Regions from separate parts of the Achromobacter sp. NCFB-sbj8-Ac1-l genome, predicted to be linked through region 1. Evidence: predicted binding sites of a transcription regulator. Region 1 holds the regulator's gene; the other holds the start of a gene.

Region 1 (7,228 bases):
GGTGCTGTACGGCATCTGCGGCAGCTGCCTGAAAGGCCGCTGAGCTTTTCCCCGCGGGACCCACTGGCCACGGCCGCGCTCGCCGTGGTGCAGTGAAGGCAAAAGCCCCTTCTCAAAGAAGGGGCTTTTTTTATTCCCGCATCGCTATTTCCGCCTATACAGGTCGGCAAGTGGAAGGTTGCCCGGCTCACGGGCCGGGTGCGAGGGTCAGGCAGGCGTGTGCCCGAACCCAGCCAGCATCTCGCGCGCGTGTTCGCGGGTGGTGGCGGTGAGCTTGATGCCGCCCAGCATTCGGGCGATTTCTTCGACCCGGGCGCCGTCGTCCAGCTCTTCGATGCGAGACCGGGTGGTGCCGCGCGATTCGGTCTTGCTGACCAGGAACTGGTTGTTGCCGCAGGCCGCCACCTGGGGCAGGTGGGTGACGCACAGCACCTGATGGCGTTCGCCCAGCTCGCGCAGCAGCTTGCCGACGGCCTCGGCGACCGCGCCGCCCACGCCACTGTCGACTTCGTCGAAGATCAGGGTGGGCACGCGGGCCGCGCGACTCGCGATGACGGACAGCGCCAGCGAGATGCGCGACAGTTCGCCGCCCGAGGCCACTTTGGCCAGCGGCCGCGGCGTGGTGCCGGCATGACCGGCCACCAGGAATTCCACCTGTTCATTGCCGTGGGCCGAGGGGGCCGCTACCGACAGGGACGGCTCGAATTTGCCGCCCTGCATGGCCAGCGTCTGCATGGCCTGGGTGACCTGCTTGCCCAGGTCTTTGGCGACCTTGCGGCGCGCCGTGGACAGCTTGGCGGCGACGGCGTCGTACTGCGCCTGTGCCGCCTGGGCCTGTGCGCGTAGGGCGTCGACGTCTGTCGCAGCCTGCAACGCGGCGAGTTCAGCATGCAGGCTGTCGCGCAACTCGCACAGGCCATCGGGCTCGGTGCGGAATTTGCGGGCGGTTTCGAACACCGCGCCCAGGCGCGCTTCGACATCGGCCAGGCGTTGCGGGTCCAGGTCGACGCGGCTGACGTAGTTGTTCAGGTCGGATACGGCTTCGCTGATGGCGATGCGGGCTGACTCAAGTTCGTCATGGATGCCCTGCAGGCCGGTGTCGTGGCGCAGCATCTGCTGGATGAGATGATTGGCGGACGTCAGGCGGTGATGCGCGGAATCGCCCTCGCCATCCAGCGCTTCGAGGATCCGGGTGGCGCCGTCCAGCAACGATTGCGCATGCGCCAGCTTGGTGTGCTCGGATTGCAGCGATTCCCATTCGTCGGGCGCCAGTCCCAGGCGGTCGAGTTCGTCGACCTGCCACTGCAGTCGTTCGCGCTCGGAGGCGAGGCTGGCGGCGTCTTTTTCGGCGGCTTCGAGCTGACGCGCCAGGGCCCGCCATTGTTTCCAGGCCTGGGCGACGGCCTGGCGCAGGTCGCCGTGACCGCCGTGGGCGTCCAGCAGGTCGCGCTGGGCGTCGGGTCGCATCAGGCTCTGATGGGCGTGCTGGCCGTGGATGTCGACCAGGCTGTCGCCCAGTTCGCGCAGTTGCGCCACGGTGGCGGGGGTGCCGTTGATGTAGGCGCGGCTGCGGCCTTGCGCGTCGATCACCCGGCGTAGCGAGAGTTCCTCGTCGGCGTCGATTTCGCGTTCGGCCAGCCAGGCATGCAGGGCACGCGGGGTGTCGAACACGGCGGTGATGTCGGCGCGCGTGGCGCCTTCGCGCAGTACGCTGACGTCGCCGCGTTCCCCCAAGGCCAGCGCCAGGGCGTCGATAAGAATGGATTTGCCTGCGCCGGTTTCGCCGGAGAAGACGGTAAAGCCGGGACCGAAATGAATTTCGGTCTGCTCGACGATGACAAAGTCGCGGATGTGCAGGGTGCGCAGCATGTCTGGGCGCTATTTACTCTACGTTATCGGTGGCTTGCGGCATCAGGTTCCAGTGCAGCTTGCGGCGCAGGGTGGAAAAGAAGCTGTAGCCTTCCGGATGCACGAAACTGATGGTGTAGGGCGCGCGCTGCACGACGATGCGGTCGCCAGGCTGCAGGTCGGACCAGGTCTGCATGTCGAAATGCACGCTGGCGCCGACCTCGACGCGTCCCATGGCGGTGAGCGTCATGTTCAGGACGCCGCTGTCGGGAATGACGATGGGGCGGTTGGACAGCGTCTGCGGCGCGACGGGCACCAGCACCATGGCGTTCATGCCGGGGTGCAGGATGGGCCCGTTCGCCGACAGCGCGTAGGCGGTCGAGCCGGTCGGCGTGGCGATGATCAGGCCGTCGGCACGCTGCGTGTACATGAAGGCGCCATCGAGTTCGACGCGGACCTCGATCATGCCGCCGCGCCCGGCGCGATTCAGCACCACATCGTTCAGGGCCGTTGCAGAGTACATTTTCTGGTTGCCGCGCCAGACGCTGCCCTCCAGCAGCATGCGCGCTTCCATCTGGTAGCTGCCTTCAAGCACCCGCGCCAGCGCGCCGTGCGCGTCCTGCAACGGGATGTCGGTAATGAAGCCCAGGCGGCCATGGTTGATGCCGACCAGCGGCACGCCGTAGGGCGCCAGGTGGCGCGCGGCGCCCAGCACGGTGCCGTCGCCGCCCATCACGACCGCCAGCGAGGCGCTCTGGCCGATTTGCTCGAGCGTGGCGACCGGATATTCAGTCAGGCCCGTGTTGCGGGCGGTGTCGGTGTCGACCAGCACCTGCCGACCGGCCTGCGTCAGTGCGTGCGCAAGCGCTCTTAGCGGGGCGTCCAGGCCGGTGTCCTGGTATCTGCCGATCAGCGCGACGGTAGGAAAGTGCATGGTGGCAAGGCGAATCTGAAAAGCCTGACAGCGAAGGCGAAACCGGTCCGACAAGTGGCCCGTTCGTCGATTATATGGGGCCGCATATCGGTTGGCGGGACAAAAATCGCCTTAATTGGAAAAGATTCCCTAAAATACACGCTATGGATGACCGCGCACGCGCTTTACTGAAGGCGTTGATCGAACGCTACATCGCCGATGGGCAACCAGTCGGTTCGCGGACGCTTTCGAAAGTTTTCGATCTGTCGCCCGCCACCATCCGCAATGTCATGGCGGATCTGGAAGAGCTGGGCCTGATCCACAGTCCGCATACGTCGGCCGGCCGGGTGCCCACGCCGCGAGGCTATCGCATGTTCGTCGATTCCCTGCTTGCGGTGCAGTCCTACCAGCTGCAGCCGCACAACATGGGCGACATGCTGTCCGCCGCCGAGCCCACCCGCGCGGTCAACGCCGCGGCGGCGCTGCTCTCTAACCTGAGCCAGTTCGCCGGCGTGGTGCTCACGCCCAAGCGGGCCCAGGTTTTCCGCCAGATCGAATTCATCCGCCTGTCCGACAAGCGCGTGCTGCTGATCATCGTCACCCCTGATGGCGACGTCCAGAACCGCATCCTGTTCGTGCAGCGCGACTACGCCGAAGCCGAACTGCTCGAAGCCGGCAATTTCTTCAATATCCACTTCGCGGGCAAGTCGTTCGACGCGGTGCGACGCACCCTGTCCACCGAACTGGCGCAATTGCGCGAAGATATCTCGCGCCTGATGCAGGCCGCGGTCGAGGCCAGCGCCGAGGCTGCGGAAGACGGCGACGCCGTCGTCATTTCCGGCGAACGCAAGCTGCTGGACGTGACCGACATCGCCTCCGACATGGATCGCCTGCGCAAGATGTTCTCGCTGTTCGAAAAGAAAACCGACCTGCTGCAGCTGCTTGATGTGTCCAGCCGGGCGCAGGGCGTGCAGATCTACATCGGCGGCGATTCCCAACTGGTGCCGATGGAAGAAGTCTCGGTCATCACCGCGCCATACGGCGTGGACGGCAAGGTGGTCGGCACGCTCGGCGTGATCGGACCCACCCGCATGGCCTACGAACGCGTCATTCCCATCGTGGACATCACGGCGCGGCTGCTGTCCAACGCCCTCAGCCACAACCAGTAGTTCCATCCGAACCGACATCCTCCTTGCGGAGGAAGGGGAGTTTTTGTGTTTCTTCGCCTGTTCAAGTATCTCTGGCCTGAACGCTACCTGCCCGAAACCGAGCAGGACGATCCCTTCAACGAGGATCCGCCGCCGCGGGCCCCGGGCAGGGTAGGCGTGCTGCTGGTGAACCTGGGCACGCCGGATACCCCCACCAGGAAAGACATCCGCAAGTACCTCGGCGAGTTCCTGTCCGATCCGCGCGTCATCGAGATACCTCGGTATCTCTGGAAGCCGATCCTCCATGGCTTGGTGCTGACGCTGCGTCCCAAGAAGCTCGAGCCGCGCTACGCCGGTGTCTGGCTCAAGGAAGGCTCGCCGCTGATGGTGTACAGCCGCCGCCAGGCCGAGGGCGTGCAGGCGGCCCTGACGGCAGCCGGCGTCGACGCGGAGGTAGCGCTGGGCATGCGCTACGGCAATCCGTCGATTCCCGACGCGATATCCCGCCTGCGGGCAAAGGGCTGCGAGCGCATCCTGACCGTGCCCCTATACCCGCAGTACGCCGCCAGCACCACGGCCACCGTGGTCGATGCCGTCACGCGCCACGCCGCACGCCTGCGCGACCAGCCCGAATTGCGCTTCATCAAGCGCTTTCACGAAGAACCCGCCTACCTGGATTCCCTGGCCGCCCGCATCGAGTCCTATTGGGCTGAGCACGGTCAGCCGCAGAAGCTGGTCATGAGCTTTCATGGCCTGCCGCGCTACTCCATAGAGCTGGGCGATCCGTACTATCGCGATTGCATGGAGACCGCCCGGCTGCTGTCTCAGCGCCTGTCGCTGCCGCGCGAGCAGATCGAGGTGACCTTCCAGAGCCGCTTCGGCACCGCCCGTTGGCTCGAGCCGTATACCGAACCTACGCTCAAGGCGCTGGCCGCCTCCGGGGTGACCGCGGTGGATGTGGTGTGTCCGGGATTTGTGGCAGACTGTCTGGAAACCCTGGAAGAGATCAGCCTGGAATGCCGCGACGCCTTCATCGAGGCCGGTGGCAAGCAGTTCCGTTACATCCCGGCGCTCAACGACGATCCCGCCTGGATCGCAGGGTTGGCCAGCCTGGTGGAACGGCACTTGCGAGGATGGCCTACGCATCCACGGACTTGAAGGAGAGGGCGTATGCACCATGATCCCAAGACGGGCAAGCTGGAGAAGAAGGGGCGCGTCAGCACCCCGGTGGAAGAAGACCAGGTCGAACACGATCTGGACGAAGCCCTGGCCGAGACCTTTCCGGCCAGCGATCCGGTGTCGATCAGCCCTGAACCCGATGATGATCCCCGCGTCGATCGCGCCCTGAAAGAGAGCTTTCCCGCCAGCGATGCGACGGCCCCGACGCAGCCGCACAAGAAATGACCTGATCGGCGGGCGGCAGGGGGAATATTTGCTTTCCCGGGCTTGAAATAGGGGTATTGGCCCCCATTCATGTCTGCGAAAGCCATTCTTTTTGGAGGATTCCCCATGACGGCACCCCACGAGCCTGTAGACCAGACGCCCGGTTTTGGCGAAAACGCCGATGCGGCCCCCGCCGCCCAGGACGCCGCGCAGGCCGAGCTGAACGAGTTGCGCGCCCAGCTGGACGCGGCCCAGGCTACCGTCAATGAGCAGCACGACCAGCTTCTGCGCGTCCACGCCGAGGCCGAGAATGTCCGCCGCCGCGCCCAGGAAGAAGTGTCCAAGGCACGCAAGTTCGGCATCGAGTCGTTCGCCGAGAGCCTGGTGCCGGTCAAGGACAGCCTCGAGGCCGCCCTGGCCCAGGCTGACCAGACCGTGGACACCCTGCGCGAAGGCGTCGAAGTCACCCTCAAGCAGTTGGCCGCCGCCTTCGAGCGCAACCTGCTCAAGGAAATCGCGCCGGCCCAGGGCGACAAGTTCGACCCGCACCTGCACCAGGCTATTTCGTCGATTCCCGCGCAGCAGCCCGCCAACACGGTGGTGCAAGTGCTGCAGAAGGGCTATGCCATCGCCGACCGCACGCTGCGTCCGGCCCTGGTCGTGGTATCCGCCGGCCAGGGCTGAGCGGAAAGCGAGCCATGAACGATCCCCGTTTCGATCCGGCCCAGGTCTTCGCGGTATTCGGCATGCGTCATGTCGACACCGCAGGATTCGACGGGGCCGTGGTCCAGGCGCCGGGATCGGACCTGCGCTGCGTATTCCTGTGGGGCCAGGATTGCTATAACTGCAATCTCTTCAAGCAGGCGGCCCTGTTGCACCAGGACACCCTGCTGGGCCTGGGTTTGAGCTGGTTCGAGGCTGATGTCTACGCCGACGAACCGCTGGGCCGCCGCTTTTCGCTGCATGGCGTCCCCACTTTTGTGCTGTATCGGGCCGGAAAACGGCTAGGACGCATTACCGGCTGGCCCGGATTGCCCCAGTTCACGGCGGCGATCCGCCGCCTGCAGGAAGCGCCGGCTGAAAATTCAGGCCAGGCGTCTTGAAAAACCCTGCAGGCAGCCCCAGTTATGTGGGGACAGGAAATTTCTCTCTATTTTCATAGATATATTCAAGGTAACCCGACCATGAGCAAAATTATTGGCATCGACCTGGGCACGACCAACAGCTGCGTGGCTGTCATGGACGGCGGTCAGGTCAAGATCATCGAAAACGCCGAAGGCGCCCGTACCACCCCCTCGATCGTCGCCTACATGGACGACGGCGAAACGCTGGTGGGCGCGCCCGCCAAGCGCCAGGCGGTCACCAACCCGCGCAACACCCTGTACGCGGTGAAGCGCCTGATCGGCCGCAAGTTCGAAGAAAAAGCGGTGCAGAAGGACATCAACCTGATGCCCTATACCATCGCCCGCGCCGACAACGGCGACGCCTGGGTGGAAGTGCGCGGCAAGAAGATGGCGCCTCCCCAAGTGTCGGCTGACGTGCTGCGCAAGATGAAGAAGACCGCCGAGGACTACCTGGGCGAGGAAGTGACCGAAGCCGTCATCACGGTGCCGGCCTACTTCAACGACAGCCAGCGCCAGGCCACAAAGGACGCCGGCCGTATCGCCGGCCTGGAAGTCAAGCGCATCATCAACGAGCCCACCGCGGCGGCGTTGGCGTTCGGCCTGGACAAGACCGAGAAGGGCGACCGCAAGATCGCCGTGTATGACCTGGGCGGCGGCACGTTCGACGTGTCCATCATCGAAATCGCCGACGTGGATGGCGAAAAGCAGTTCGAAGTGCTGTCGACCAACGGCGACACCTTCCTGGGCGGCGAAGACTTCGACCAGCGCATCATCGACTACATCATTGCCGAGTTCAAGAAGGAACAAGGCGT
Region 2 (7,228 bases), 2.0 Mb from region 1:
CGACGTCTTCGGCGATGATCAGCAGCGGACGGCTCGACTTGGCGACTTGTTCCAGCACGGGCAGCAGGTCACGGATGTTGCTGATCTTCTTGTCGAAGATCAGGACAAACGGGTCTTCCAGCACGGCAACTTGCTTTTCCGGGCTGTTGATGAAGTAGGGCGACAGGTAGCCGCGGTCGAATTGCATGCCTTCGACGACGTCCAGCTCGTTTTCCAGCGACTTGCCGTCTTCGACGGTGATGACGCCTTCCTTGCCGACCTTGTCCATCGCGTCAGCGATGATCTGGCCGATGGAGGAATCGCTGTTGGCCGAGATCGAGCCGACTTGAGCGATTTCCTTGCTGGTCGTGACCGGCTTGGATTGCTTCTTCAGTTCGGCGACGGCGGCGGCGACAGCCTTGTCGATGCCGCGCTTCAGGTCGATCGGGTTGAAACCGGCGGCAACGTACTTCAGGCCTTCCATGACGATGGCTTGAGCCAGCACCGTGGCGGTGGTGGTGCCGTCACCGGCGTTGTCGGAGGTCTTGGAGGCAACGTCCTTGACCAGTTGGGCGCCGATGTTCTCGAACTTGTCCTTCAGTTCGATTTCCTTGGCGACGGACACGCCGTCCTTGGTCACGGTCGGGGCGCCGAACGAGCGCTCCAGCACGACGTTGCGACCCTTGGGGCCCAGGGTGGTCTTGACAGCATTGGCGAGGACATTCACGCCACGGACGATGCGCACGCGGGCGTCGTCACCGAACAGTACTTGCTTGGCAGCCATTTGTTAGCTTCCTTCGAAAATTCGTTTGAGGCAGGGTTTACTGGACCACGGCGAGGATTTCGTCCTCGCGGATGACGAGCAGCTCTTCGCCGTCAACCTTCACGGACTGGCCGGCGTACTTGCCGAACAGAACCTTGTCGCCAGCCTTCAGGTCGACCGGCAGGATCTTGCCGTCTTCGGTCTTCTTGCCGGGGCCGACGGCCACGACTTCACCCTGGTCGGGCTTTTCAGCGGCGCTGTCGGGGATGACGATGCCCGACGCAGTCTTGCGCTCGTTTTCGAGGCGTTTGACGATCACGCGATCGCCCAGGGGACGCAAGGCCATGAGGAACTCCTGTTACTTAAGAAGAAAGTGAATGATCGGGTTGGCCCGGGAGACTGTTAGCACTCACCGGAGTCGAGTGCTAATTATAGGGATGATGTGGTGGGGTTCAAGGGGGTGGGGGCGGCCTGTTACATCTTGAGCGGGCAGGGCGGGCTATCTGTCGAATGTCATTCAACTTGGAATTTGTGTCACTCAAGTTGGAACTGGTAGCGTCCCCATATAGTTGTCGAAATTCATCCAACTTGGGATTTACGTCATCCAGTTTGGGAATCGAGAATTTTCGATATACAAGCGCTGGTGCGGCCTCCAGCCGGATTTCGTCCCTGTAGGTCCGATTTCGTGTGTCATGCACTGGCGATGCCGCCTGTCAGCCTCGGGGTGAAGCCTCCGTGTGGCTGGCAACCCAAGGCACCTGACCTGTGTGCGACGCCCGCCAGGCCCCGCTTTGGCCGTGTACGCTCAATACGGGTGGCGAACGACCGCCGCTCTCTACCTGCTCTGCAATTGGACGACAGGCCGATTCCGACCCAAAGCGGTCCTATGTGCGGTCAGGGTGTACAGATTGAAAGCCGAGGCCATCGGTGGCTGAATCGCTTGGAATTCACCCGGTGCACAAACGTTGAGACGCTCGCCCGCCGAGGGTTGTGCCGAACGCGCAGTTCAAACAGGTCATTCAATCCGTACGGCGCTATGACCTTCAATGATTCATCACCGTCCAGGTAAATGCCAACGCAAGTGGCAAACTCTGGCCAAGTGGCCAGCCCATCGTCCAAAGACGTTAGGGGTGAAACCACCTGGCCGAGGGCTTCTGCGAACCACTCGTGCACTCTGGCCTGGTTTGTCACTTCCCAAGTGAGCGAGGGAAGGAGCCAATGCAGCCGCTCTTGAAGTTCGGCATCCAGAGCTGGAGGCGCATCAGCATCAAAGTACGCAACGTCCACGTCATCCAAGTTCGAGGGCTCCTGAATGCCATGCAAGCTATCCCAAACCAAGGATCTGATGGCCCCTGCACCGATGCACCACGAGGGCAAACCAAGGCAGCGAACCGCCCGCAGCGCAGCCATCAGTTGCTCAGAGGATTCGACGAGGTCGCATAGTTGTTGCTCATAGCCCACTCGAACATTTGTCATCATTTCGTCTGGAACTAGAATTTCGGGTTGCTTGTATGTGGAAGCAGCATATCCGGAATCGTCGGCTGACCGTTCCTGGCCGATGGCAGTCGTTCGTCAACCGCGTCTAGAGCATGGCCGTTGTAGGGTTGGCCAAGCGGCCTGGTATGGGGCCTCGCGATGTGATGCACCCAGGTTCAATGAACTTTCTGGGAAAGAACGCCATGTTCAATGAACCAGCGAGTGCAAAGTGGATGAACCAAATTTCCCCAACTCATTGATTTGAATGGAATCAAGTTTCCACTTTCAATGAACTTCGACATCAGGAAATGGCCGTAGTTCGGAGAAGCAGGTTTTCGGGCAGAGCCGGCCGTGCATCACACCAGTGGCCAGCTCAATATGGTCTGCGGCGTTAGGAAGACTATGCGGAGCAGGGCTATGTAGAACAACCAAACGCCGATCACCTCGACAGGTGGCCAGCGCTTTGCAAAGTCGTGAGGCTCTGCGGTTGGATGGCCATATGTCGCTTCTTTGAACGGCTAGGTCTAGTCACGTCTGCGGCCTTGTTCCAGATCGACTGCTGGCATGCAGTTCGGCGCGGCGCTGCGTGAAGTCCAGGAGACGCAGGTCGCGGGCTGTGATGGCAGGCCGACGCCGTGCGCCTGCGGACCCGAGATGCGGTTCAGGTGGCGGTATCGACGTTCTTGACGCGTAGGTTGAGCGGGCGCAGCTTGGACCACAGCCACAGCCCCGCGGCGGTGCTCGTGCCTACGACCAGCGTGATGCCGGTGGCGATGAGGAAGCCGATCACCGGACTCATCAATAGCGCATCGAGGCCCTCCAGGACGCGGCCGTTCCATTGGATCGAGCCCAAGCCGAAGAAAGTGCCGATGGCGCACACGATCGCGAACGGGATCCAGGCCAGGTACTGCCCGATGGCGATCAGCTTGAACACGGACTTGAGACTTAGCTTGCGGATTTGGATGTCGCGCACGGCGCCTCCGGGTAATCAGGGTTGAGCATGGACGCGCTCGAACTTAGCCAACATTTGCATGAGTCCCGCCCCCAAATCTGTTGCGGGCTCCTGCGCCCGATTCCGGCAACACTGTAACCGAAAGCGCCCAGCAGTCGCGAGCTATGCTGATAACCCCTTTTTGTCGTGGGATTCTGGTTCATAGTCTGTGCTGGTCAACGCAATGACGGTGCTGGGGTCATTAGGGTCACGCCCGCTTGATGGCCGCAGCCCAATCCTGGACTTCCTTGCCCGGGAAGGCGCCTGGTTCCGCGATTTGCACAACCTTTCGACAAACGGGAAAATCGACCCCTTGGTCCACGCTATCCGTGGCCGCAGACTATTCAGGAGTGAAGGACGTGCGCAACCCCGTTCCCGCGGCAGTACCGACCGGCATCATGGAAGGCCGGTGCCGGCAAAGCGCTCAAGGCAAACGTGCGATCCTGCGTGCTGTCATCTGCGCGGTCCTCGCTGGCTCTCCTTTCCTGCAGATCGAAGCCGCCCATGCCGCCGGCTTCGACTGCAAGGCCGCGAAGACCCATGTCGAACATCTGATCTGCGACGAACCCGCGCTGTCCAGGCTGGACGACCAGGTCAAGGCGCTGTACGACAAGATTCAGGCCGAAACCGCTGGCCGTGATGGTGAAACCGGTGAATGGCGCGATCCTGTTGCGAAAGAGCAGACGCAATGGCGCACGACCGTGCGTGACCGTTGCCCCGATGCCGCCTGCCTGAAATCCGCCTACGTGGAACGCATCGCTGCCATGAAAAAGAACTGGGCAGAGGCGCTGGGCCCCGCGGGCAAGTAATACGCGAAGCCCTCCGGGGGGCGAATTTTGCCATTCAACAGGGTCCTGTCGGCGCCGAAGCAAAAGTGAGCCACTGTGCCGCTTCGGATAAATGCCCCGTGATCTCAGTGGCGAAGCCCCACCGTCAACAAGGTGGTGCGTCCGTTGCCTAGCGCGACGGCGTTACGCACCCCGCCGGCGTAATAGTCTTTGTCGAAGAGGTTGTTCATGGTCAACGCCACCCTCCAGCGTTCCGCGTTGTACGCCACGCCAGCATCCGCCACGACGTATCCAGGCAGGTCATAGCCGTAGGTATAGCGGTTTCCTTCTGCGCGCAGGCCGCCCGTGAGCTCCCAGCCGGCCAGGCTGCCGTGCATCCGATAGCGCGCAGTCAGGTTGACACTGTGTCGCGGCACGCTGTTCAGGCGGGTATTGTTGGTCGTCGGCTGTTGGCCACCATCGTCAACGGTAATGGCGGAGAGATAAGCGTATCCCCCCATGAGGCTCAGGCCATTGCCCAGGTCCGACGCCCATCCCAGTTCAGCGCCCCGCGTGCGCTGCTTGCCGACCGCGATGCTGTAGCCGTCGTTCACCGGGTCCGACTGAAGGACATTCCGGCGCTCAAGATCGAACGCCGCCAACGTGATGCTGGAAGCGCCCTCGTCAAGATCGATCTTCACCCCGGCTTCCCATTGATTGCCACTTTCCGGCTTGAACGAGCTGCCGTTCGCGTCGGTGCCGCTGTTGGGATAGAACGACGTGGCATAGCTGACATAGGGGCGCACGCCCGGCAGGACTTCGTACATCAGTGCGGCAGAGCCCGTGATGGCATGGTCGGTGCTGTCCTGCCGGACCTGCGTGCGATGTTCGGTCGAGTCGGTCGTGGCGGTGTCATGGCGCAGGCCGAAGACGGCGTTCCATCGCTCGCCGAGCGCGATCTGGTCGCGGGCATACAGGCCGACCGAGCGCACGGTGCTGCTGCTGTCGGTGCGCGGGTTGGCCGGGCAATTGATGGGGCTGCCGTAAACCGGCTTGTAGACGTCGAGATCGCGCACCGAGCAGTTGTACGACAGGCTGTTCTCGCGCGTGCGCAGGTAGTCCAGGCCCAACGTGATGTCGTGCCGGCCGAACCCGGTGTTGAATCCTCGTTGCGCATTGGTGTCCACGGTGAACGTGTCGCCGTCCCAATGCTGGTCTGTCGCCGTGCGCCGCAGCGTCCGATTGTCGGCGCGCAGCAGGCCATTGGCGACCAGCTGGCCATTGAGCGTGAACGTTTGCCAGCGCAAATTCTGGTTCACCGTCCAGCCATTGTCGAAGCGGTGCGTCAGCGCATAGCCCACGCGGCTTTGGTAGCCTCGATAGGGGGCCTGGTCGGGCTCGCCGGTAAAGCGGTCACGGGGAATCGCGCCATTGGGGTTGGACTGGACCGACCCCACGATCGGCAATCCCTGCTGACGGATGTAGCGGCGTTCCTGGTAGCTGGTCAGGATGGTGAAATCCGTGCGTGCGCCCAGATCCAGGGACAACGACGGGGCGACGAACCGGTTCTTGAACCAGACGTGGTCGGTTTCGTCATGCGAGTTCATGGCCAAGGCATTGATGCGAAACGCCGCCTTGCCGCTGTCCGACAAAGGGGTGCCCATGTCCAGCGTAGCCTGCCGGAAATCGTGGCTGCCCACGGTGACGGCAGCATCGGCGAAGGCCTCGGCGCGCGGGCGCTTGCTGACCATGTTGACCAGGCCGCCCGGAAGGACCTGACCGTAAAGCAGCGAGGCAGGCCCTTTCAGGACTTCCACTTGTTCCACGCCGGAAAGCGCTTCGGCGATCCGGTTGCTTGCCGCCGTGCGCAGTCCGTCCAGGAACAGGGAATCCGAGGCCACCTGGCCGCGGATGATGAGGTCGTCCCAGCCACGACGGCCGAACTGATTGGTGACCACACCGGGCACGTTATCCAGCGCGTCGGCCAACGTCTGTGCCTGCTGCGCGTCCAAGACCGCCCGGGGCACCACGGTGATCGACTGGGGCGTCTTTGCCAGGGGAACGGACGATTTGTTGACCGCCGGCGGCGCGACCGGGTTGAACAGGCCGCTTTCGCCGGAATCGCCTTCGCCGGTCACGCGGACGGCGGGCAGTTGTACGGGGGAATCAGACGTCTGGGCAACGGCCTCGAACGGGGCGAAAGGGGTGGCCAGGGCCAGGACGGTGGCAAGTGCCGGAACGGAGCGTAGGGGCATGAAGGGACGGCAGGCGGTGGAGGACTGAGGAGAACGAATGCGCGAGACCATTTCCCATTAATGAGAATGGAAACTATTTATTGTAGACTTACCTCGTTCGACGGGGGCGGCAATGTGCGCGAAATATCCGCTTTGGGCCGCTTCCGATCACGCTCCCGTTCATGCGCCGCCTGCCGAACAGGCGCATCCCGGCCTGCGCTTGCGCAGCCTGGCTGCCCCGCATGGCGACCGCTTTGCCGCCGAGGCGCTCATGCGCCAGGCAAACGGTGAACTGCTGCGGGTGTGGGAAATGACCTGGTCTGACTATCCGGCACCCAGCGCCTTGTACAAGGAGATCGCGCCGCGCAGTTGCGCCAGTTGACTGAGCGCGAGGGCATCGCGTGCCTGGTTCAGGCTGCGTTGCGCCACCAGTACCGGCAGGTAGGCGCTCAGCCCGCGCGCGTAGCGTTGGGTCGCCTGTTGCAAGGCCTGCCGGCTGTCGGCCACGGCCCCCTGCAATGCGGCTTGCCGCTGGCGTTCGCTTGTCCAGGTTGTCAAGGCGTCCTCCACGTCGCGCAACGCGGCTCGCACATCCCTCTCGTAGACGCGCCGCACGGCCTCGGCGTTGGCCTGCGCCGCGGTCACGCCCGCCTGCGCGCGTCCTGCATCGTAGAGGGACTGGCTACCTTGCAGCGCCGCCGACCACGCCAGGCTCGCGCCCGAAAACAGGTCATGTATGACGCTGGCGGTGGTGCCGATACCCAGCGGAATGCGGAACCTGGGGAAGCGTTCGGCCTGGGCCGCGCCGATCTGCGCGGTGGCGGCGGCCAGGCGTCGTTCGTCCGCGCGCAGGTCGGGGCGCAGGCGAATGACGTCCGAAGGCAGCGACAGCGGCAAGTCGGCAGGGATGGGCAACGCCGGCGCTGGCGTGGCCAAGGCGGCATGCCAGTCACCGGGGAACCCGCCCGCCAGCACGCCGATGGCATGGCTTGAACGGGCGATGTCCGCTTCCAGCAGG

What was found. Region 1 encodes HrcA, which represses chaperone genes, less so after heat shock. Its sites were predicted from a motif close to TTAGCACTCNNNNNNNNNGAGTGCTAA; they were not measured.
Region 2: a site for HrcA is predicted at 1,145-1,171, ahead of groES (co-chaperone GroES). Genes of this name have one in related genera too.

The regions. Positions count from the first base shown of each region.
Region 1 covers NZ_CP199812.1:1,097,509-1,104,736, forward strand. Annotated here, with positions in the region: gene fur (ferric iron uptake transcriptional regulator) at 1-43, shown strand, start outside; gene recN (DNA repair protein RecN) at 208-1,869, opposite strand; gene ACUDP5_RS05170 (NAD kinase) at 1,883-2,782, opposite strand; gene hrcA (heat-inducible transcriptional repressor HrcA) at 2,926-3,930, shown strand; gene hemH (ferrochelatase) at 3,976-5,067, shown strand; gene ACUDP5_RS05185 (hypothetical protein) at 5,080-5,313, shown strand; gene grpE (nucleotide exchange factor GrpE) at 5,419-5,976, shown strand; gene ACUDP5_RS05195 (thioredoxin family protein) at 5,991-6,395, shown strand; gene dnaK (molecular chaperone DnaK) at 6,477-7,228, shown strand, end outside.
Region 2 covers NZ_CP199812.1:5,479,094-5,486,321, reverse strand. Annotated here, with positions in the region: gene groL (chaperonin GroEL) at 1-763, opposite strand, end outside; gene groES (co-chaperone GroES) at 801-1,088, opposite strand; gene ACUDP5_RS25190 (nucleotidyltransferase family protein) at 1,637-2,152, opposite strand; gene ACUDP5_RS25185 (hypothetical protein) at 2,880-3,191, opposite strand; gene ACUDP5_RS25180 (lysozyme inhibitor LprI family protein) at 3,569-4,018, shown strand; gene ACUDP5_RS25175 (TonB-dependent siderophore receptor) at 4,123-6,231, opposite strand; gene ACUDP5_RS25170 (efflux transporter outer membrane subunit) at 6,535-7,228, opposite strand, start outside.